Regions from separate parts of the Chromohalobacter sp. genome, predicted to be linked through region 3. Evidence: predicted binding sites of a transcription regulator. Region 3 holds the regulator's gene; each other region holds the start of a gene.
What was found. Region 3 encodes sigma-54, which starts transcription at its own class of promoters, with help from an activator protein. Its sites were predicted from a motif close to TGGCACNNNNNTTGCTNT; they were not measured.
Positions count from the first base shown of each region.

Region 1: glnA (glutamate--ammonia ligase) is a predicted target of sigma-54. The motif match lies at 1,175-1,192, and genes of this name have one in related genera.
Region 2: ABGX75_RS01545 (amino acid ABC transporter substrate-binding protein) is a predicted target of sigma-54. The motif match lies at 965-982, and genes of this name have one in related genera.

Region 1 covers NZ_JBDOOX010000003.1:13,091-15,358, forward strand. The annotation lists gene glnA (glutamate--ammonia ligase) at 1-1,067, opposite strand, end outside; gene ABGX75_RS01060 (glycosyltransferase) at 1,525-2,268, shown strand, end outside.
Region 2 covers NZ_JBDOOX010000003.1:126,944-129,211, forward strand. The annotation lists gene ABGX75_RS01545 (amino acid ABC transporter substrate-binding protein) at 1-911, opposite strand, end outside; gene speE (polyamine aminopropyltransferase) at 1,037-1,900, opposite strand; gene ABGX75_RS01555 (hypothetical protein) at 1,999-2,268, opposite strand, start outside.
Region 3 covers NZ_JBDOOX010000012.1:113,371-115,638, forward strand. The annotation lists gene ptsN (PTS IIA-like nitrogen regulatory protein PtsN) at 1-41, opposite strand, end outside; gene raiA (ribosome-associated translation inhibitor RaiA) at 49-357, opposite strand; gene ABGX75_RS10335 (RNA polymerase factor sigma-54) at 494-1,927, opposite strand; gene lptB (LPS export ABC transporter ATP-binding protein) at 2,052-2,268, opposite strand, start outside.

The sequences.
Region 1 (2,268 bases), on a different contig from region 3:
CGCTTGCCCTTGGGGCTCGCGGTGTACGGAATGCGGATGGAGGCACTGCGGTTGCGGGCACTGTAGGCCAGCATGACCGGCGCCTCGAAGCCCGGGACCAGACGCTTGTAGGAGTTGGTCGAGGCGTTGGTGAAGGCGTTCAGCGCACGGGCGTGCTTGATGATGCCGCCGATGTAGTACAGCGCGGTTTCGGACAGCCCGGCGTATTCGTCACCGGCGAACATGTTGGTGCCGTCCTTCCAGAAGGACTGGTGCACGTGCATGCCGGACCCGTTGTCACCGACCAGCGGCTTGGGCATGAAGGTCGCGGTCTTGCCGTAGGCGTGAGCCACGTTGTGGATCACGTACTTCATTTCCTGAACTTCGTCGGCCTTCTTCACCAGCGTGTTGAACTTGACACCGATTTCGTTCTGGCCGGCGTTGGCGACTTCGTGGTGATGCACCTCGACCGACTGGCCGATGGCTTCCAGGGTGTTGCACATCGCGCTGCGGATGTCGTGGAAGCTGTCCACCGGCGGAACCGGGAAGTAGCCCCCCTTGACGCGCGGACGGTGCCCCAGGTTGCCGCCTTCCACGGTGGTGGAATCGGTCGCCCAGGCGCCTTCCTCGGACGTGATCTTGTACATCGCGCCCTGGATGTCGGCATTCCAGTGCACTTCGTCGAAAATGAAGAACTCAGGTTCCGGGCCGAAGAAGGCGGTATCGCCCAGACCGGTGGACTTCAGGTACGCCTCGGCACGCTTGGCGATGGAGCGCGGGTCACGTTCGTACCCCTGCATGGTGGCCGGCTCGATGATGTCGCAGCGCAGCACCAGCGTGGCATCTTCGGTGAACGGGTCGAGGTAGCCGCTGCCGTCTTCCGGGCGCAGGATCATGTCGGACTCGTTGATGCCCTTCCAGCCGGAAATGGAGGAGCCATCGAACATCTGACCGTTCTCGAAGAACTCATCATCGACGGCGCCGGCCGGAATCGTGACGTGCTGCTCCTTGCCCTTGGTATCGGTAAAGCGCAGATCCACCCACTTGATATCGTGTTCTTCGATCAGGGCGAGGGTCTTCTCAGACATGATTTCCTCCACTATGAGCCCACGGCTCGGGTCGTTTGCTTGCGTGTTCAGCGTCGTTTGTAGCATGCCCGCCGACGACTGCCCACGGGTATGCGTTTACGTTTTGCAATGCAGAAGCTGTGCCAACCATTGATGCATTTCGGGGCAAAAACGCTAAGCGCATGATCAAGCGATAAAAAATCGACCGGCGTTGTGCATGGCTCGGCACCAGGATAGCGCCCGCCCCGCCACATAAAAGTGCACGGGCACCACATGAGCATCATGAAGGTGCAGCCTTGCTGCCCAATGCACCATTTGTGTGCAATCGGTGACCTCATGCCATCAGGCGCCGATTTTCAGTCATGCCAAGCTAGAAAAACCAGCCACGACGGTGATTGCCAGGCGCCCCGCCGCCCCGCAGGCTTGAACCAGATTCCCGATTTCTTCCACGGGCTTGCACCCAAGGCATACTCGAGCGATGCGTACCTACAGCCTGCTGATCGACGCCAGCCATGCCCCCGAGCACCTGGAACGCTGCCTGAGCGCCCTGGCACGCAGCATATCCGGCTTTCGCGGACATACCGAAACGCTGGTCCAGTTGCGCACCCTTGATACGCGCACCCAGCTGCTGCTGGAGCAGCGCGACATTCGTTTCGCGCTACTGCCCCAACATGGACAGGGCGCACTGCGCCATCATGGCGCGACCCACCTCAATGGCGAGGTGCTGATCTTCCTGGATGCGGCACTGGAAGTGCCCGACGACTGGCTGGACCGTCTGGCGGAGGCGTTTCGCAAGCAAAGCGCCGATGCCCTCGTCTTCGCGCAGGCGCCGGCCGACCCGCTCGTTCCGGCGCTGGCGGACTGGTATGCCACACGCATCCGGCGCGGCTTCGGCGACCACCCCTGGGAGTGGCCCACCGGACAACTGGCCATCACCCGAGAGTGGTATGAACGCCTTGGCGGCCACGACCCACGCCTGGAGACCTGCGCCGACCTGGACATCCTGGTGCGCCTGTGGCGTTGCCATGCACGCCTGCGCTGGCAGACCTCGCCCTCGCTGATCGACCACGGCGCCCCTCGCCGGCTCGGCCCCTGGTGGCGCCGGCAACGTCGCCACCAGGCCCGCTATCTGTATACCGCCAGCGCCGCGCGCCACCCACGCTTCGTGATACCCCGGCTGGGTGGCACGCTGGTGCAATGGGGCAGCGTGCCACTGGCACTC
Region 2 (2,268 bases), on a different contig from region 3:
CCGACGTTCTTGATGATGTTGTACGCCCAGTCGTTGGGCAGACCGAGTTGCTCGCCATAGTTGCCATCCTTGCCCAGCAGGCGTGCTACCCCGGGGTTGGGCGGGTTATCGCGCATTTCGTCGACGTTGTCGCTGTTAACGCCCATTTCCTCGGCGTTGACCATGGCGAAGATGGTCCACTGCACGATATCCAGCCATTGGTCGTCCCCCTGGCGCACCACCGGCCCCAGCGGTTCCTTGGAAATCAGCGTCTCGAGGATCTCGACGCTATCCGGTTCGGGCAATTGCAGGCGCAACGCGCTCAGCTGAGAAGTATCGGAGGTCAGCACGTCACAGCGCCCGTGAGCGAACCCCTGAGCGGTCTGGTCGGGCGTGTCGAACGTGACGGTCTTGATCTCGATATCGCGGGAGGGAAAGTAATCGGCCAGGTTCAGCTCGTGCGTGGTGCCGGACTGAATGCAGATGGAAGCGCCGTTGAGGCCTTCCAGGCTCTCGATATTCAGATCCTTGCTCACCATGAAACCTTGACCGTCGTAGAAGGTGGTCGCGGTGAAGTTCAGACCGAGAGAGTTGTCACGCGTCGCCGTCCAGGTCGTGTTGCGTGACAGCACGTCGATTTCGCCGGACTGCAGCGCGGTGAAGCGCTCCTTCGCGGTCAACGGGGTAAAGACGACGTTATCGGGATCGCCGAAGATCGCGGAGGCGATGCCCCGGCAGGTTTCCACATCGAGCCCTTGCCAGTTGCCGTCGGCATCCGGTGCCGAGAACCCGGCCAGACCTACGTTGACCCCGCAATTGAGGTTGCCACGCTCCTTGACGTCGTCGAGGGTCGCCGCCTGGGAGGCAGTCGCGAAACCACTGAGTAGCAGGGCAGCCGGAACGGCAACAATGAACTTGTTCTTATAAAGCATGCAGAAGCTCCTTGCGTTTATTGTGGTGGCTTATACGAGAGCCACGCATCACATTAGCAAAGAGCTTGCCATCCCAGCCAATATACCTAAGTCACGTGTCATTAACGCCTTTCACACGTTTCGCATCACGCCGATAGTGCACGACGCATGAACGGCGGCAGCGCCAATGCACCACGATGGGTCTCGACGCTGTAGTACTCGAGCGGGAATTCCACCGCGGCGGCATCCCGTTCGCGAAAGCGCGTCACGTCACTGCCCTTGCCGGCCAGAGTCGCGCTCCACCATCCGGAGGGGTAGACCGGCTGCGGGAACGGCAGCGTGGCGACGCTATCGAAGCCCGCGCGTTGCATGTCGGCGCGCAATTCGCGAATGATCGAGCCGGTGTGATACAGCGGCGACTCGCTTTGCTGCACCAGCACGCCGCCGTCGGCGAGCAGCCGGTGGCAACGCGTCAGGAAGTCGACCTCGAACAGTCCTTCCGCCGGCCCCACCGGATCGGTCGAGTCGATGATCATGACGTCGACGCTGCCTTCCGGCGCGCTCTCGACCCATTTGACACCGTCCTCGAACTTGAGCGTGGCGCGCGGGTCGTCGTTGGAAGCCGTCAACTCCGGGAAATAACGCTGCGAGGCGCGCGTGACTTCTTCATCGATATCGATCTGCACGACCTGCTCGACGCCGGGGTGCTTGAGCACCTCGCGCAGCGTCCCGCAATCGCCGCCGCCGATGATCACCACACGCTTGGGCGCGGCATGCGCGAACAGCGCCGGATGCGCCATCATCTCGTGATAGAGAAAATTGTCGCGCGTGCTGAGCATCACGCAGCCGTCGAGCACCATCAGATTGCCGTAGGTCTCGGTCGCGTAGACCTCCAGGTGCTGATAGGGACTCTGCACCTCGTGCAGCTTGTCCTTGATCATGAGGGAAAAAGCACTGCCATGGCTGTCGAACACTTCGGTGAACCAGCCCTGATCGAGACGCTCGGTCATGGGAATCCTCGTCATCGCCCTAGTGAAAGCCCTCGAGGGGCCGGAGTCGCGGCGTTCACGGCCTGCCGCGAACGCACCGGAAAACCGCGCAACATAGCCTATCCGTGCGCAACAAGAAAGCGCCGCGGCAACAGCCAGCGGCAGGCTGCCACGGCGGCGAGCGCGCCCAGCGCATTGGCCAGCGCATCGGCGCCGTCGGCACCGCTGCGCCCCGGCACGCCCAGCTGCAAGCCTTCGACGAGAAGACCGTAACCGATGGCCAGGCCCAGCGCCGTCACCGCGCGCAGACCGCCCAGGCGCAGCAGCGCCGCCAACCCCGCATAGGCGATGAAATGGTTGAACTTGTCCCAGGGCAGCTCCTGGGGCAT
Region 3 (2,268 bases):
AAGAGGGCGCGCTCGGGGGGCAGGATGCTTTCCAGTGTCATGGCGGATTCAACGGGCACCGGCGCCCTGGGCGCGTGCCTGCATCTTTTCTTTGTGTTTGACGAGCTGGCGGTCGAGCTTGTCGGTGAGGGCGTCGATGGCAGCGTACATGTCGTCGCTCTGCACATCGGCGTGCAGGTCGGCGCCTGCGGCATGAAGCGTGCATGCGGCCAAGTGACGTTCCTTTTCGATGGATAACGTGACTTGAACGGTGGTGATGTTGTCGTAATGCCGTTCCAGACGTGCGAGCTTTTCATTGACGTAGTCGCGCAGGGCATCGGTCAATTCGATGTGATGACCGGTGATATTGACTTGCATGGCACGCTCCTATTCCATCGGTTGGCACTTTGATTGTAACCCTTTTTAGGGCAATGCATAGCCCCGGGCGATGCCTGGGTGTCGACGACCGCGGCGAGTCTACGCAGCGGCGTCGACGGGTGCAAACGTTGGGCGCTCAGGCCAGGCGCTTGCGTTCGCTGGAGGAGGGGATGCCCATCGCTTCACGATACTTGGCCACCGTGCGGCGTGCGACCTGAATGCCGTCCTGTGCCAGCAGGTCGACGAGCTTGCTGTCGGACAACGGCTTGCGTGGCGGCTCTTCGCCGATCAGCTTCTTCAGCCGGGCGCGTATCGCGGTGCTGGAATGGGCGTCGCCTTCGCCGTGGCCGCCGCCCACATGGCTGGAGAAGAAGTATTTCAGCTCGAACACGCCACGTGGGGTATGAATGAATTTCTGCGTCGTGACACGTGAAATGGTCGATTCGTGCATGTCCACCGCGCCGGCGATATCGGCGAGGATCAACGGTTTCATCGCTTCTTCGCCATGCTCGAGGAAGTCGAGCTGACGGGCCATGATTTCGCGGCCCACGCGCAACAGGGTGTCGTTACGGCTGGACAGGCTCTTGAGCAGCCACTTGGCTTCCTGCAGGTGCTGCTTGAGGAAGGTGTTGTCGTCACTCTTGTCGGCCCGCTTGATCAGAGCGGCGTAATCCGGCTGGATGCGGACGCGCGGCAAGGCGTCGGGATTGAGCTCGATGCGCCATTCCTGACGAACGCGGCGGGCGATGAGGTCGGGGATGACGTAATCGTTGTCGCTGTCCTCGAAGGCCAGACCGGGGCGCGGGTCGAGCGTGCGGATGAGGGCGATGATATGGTCGAGTTCCGCCTCTTCGAGACGCAGGCGCCGTTTGAGCAGCTTGCGGTCGTTGCCGGCGAGCGCGTCGAGGAATTGACGCACCAGGCGCTTGGCCTGGGGAAGCAGCGGCATGTCCTCGGGCAGGGCGCCCAGCTGCAGCAGGAGACATTCGCGCAGATCGCGAGCGGCGACGCCCGTGGGGTCGAATTGCTGCACGCGCATCATGACCTGCTCGACGTCACCGATCTTGAGGCCGGCCAACCCCTGACCGCGCAGCCCATCGAGAAGCTCCTCGAGCGACACGGTAAGGTAGCCATCGGCGCCCACGGCATCGATCAGACTCTCGGCGATCGCATGTTCGCGTGGCGTCATGTCGGTCATGGCCAGTTGCCAGCCCAGATGATCGTGAAGGCTGGTGTGCGCCGTGTTGCGTTCGATGTCGGGGCCTTCCTCGCTGCCCCCGCTGCCGTTCAATGAGCCGAGCCCGGCGTCCTGGTAGGTATCGCTCCAGTCGCTGTCCAGCGGCAGGTCTTCCGGAATCTCGCTGCTCCAGTCGTCGTCCTGCGTCTCGCTGACTTCGCGCTCGTCGAAGTGTTCCTCGAGTTCCAGCATGGGGTTGGCGTCCAGCGCCTGCTGGATCTCCTGACGCAAATCCAGCGTCGAGAGCTGCAAGAGCTGGATCGCTTGCTGCAACTGAGGCGTCATCGTCAGCTGGGTGCCGACGCGAAGCTGAAGCGTAGGTTTCATGGACATGGAGAGTCGGTCGTCGCTTCCTGAAACGGTGCCCGTACGTTATCCCGCAGCGACGTGAGTTGCAAGAATGGAAGCAACAACCATGCCATTTATATGAGCCAAGCGTGATACCAGTGGCTTGCGTTCACAGGCGGAACTCGTGGCCGAGATAGACGTCGCGCACTTTCTGGTTGGCGAGGATGGCGTCGGCATGCCCTTCGGCAATGATTTGCCCATCGCCGACGATGTAGGCGTTGTCGCAGATGTCCAGGGTTTCCCGCACGTTGTGGTCGGTGATCAAGACGCCGATGTCGCGGTCGCGGAGCTGGCGGATGATGCCCTTGATTTCGCCCACCGAAATC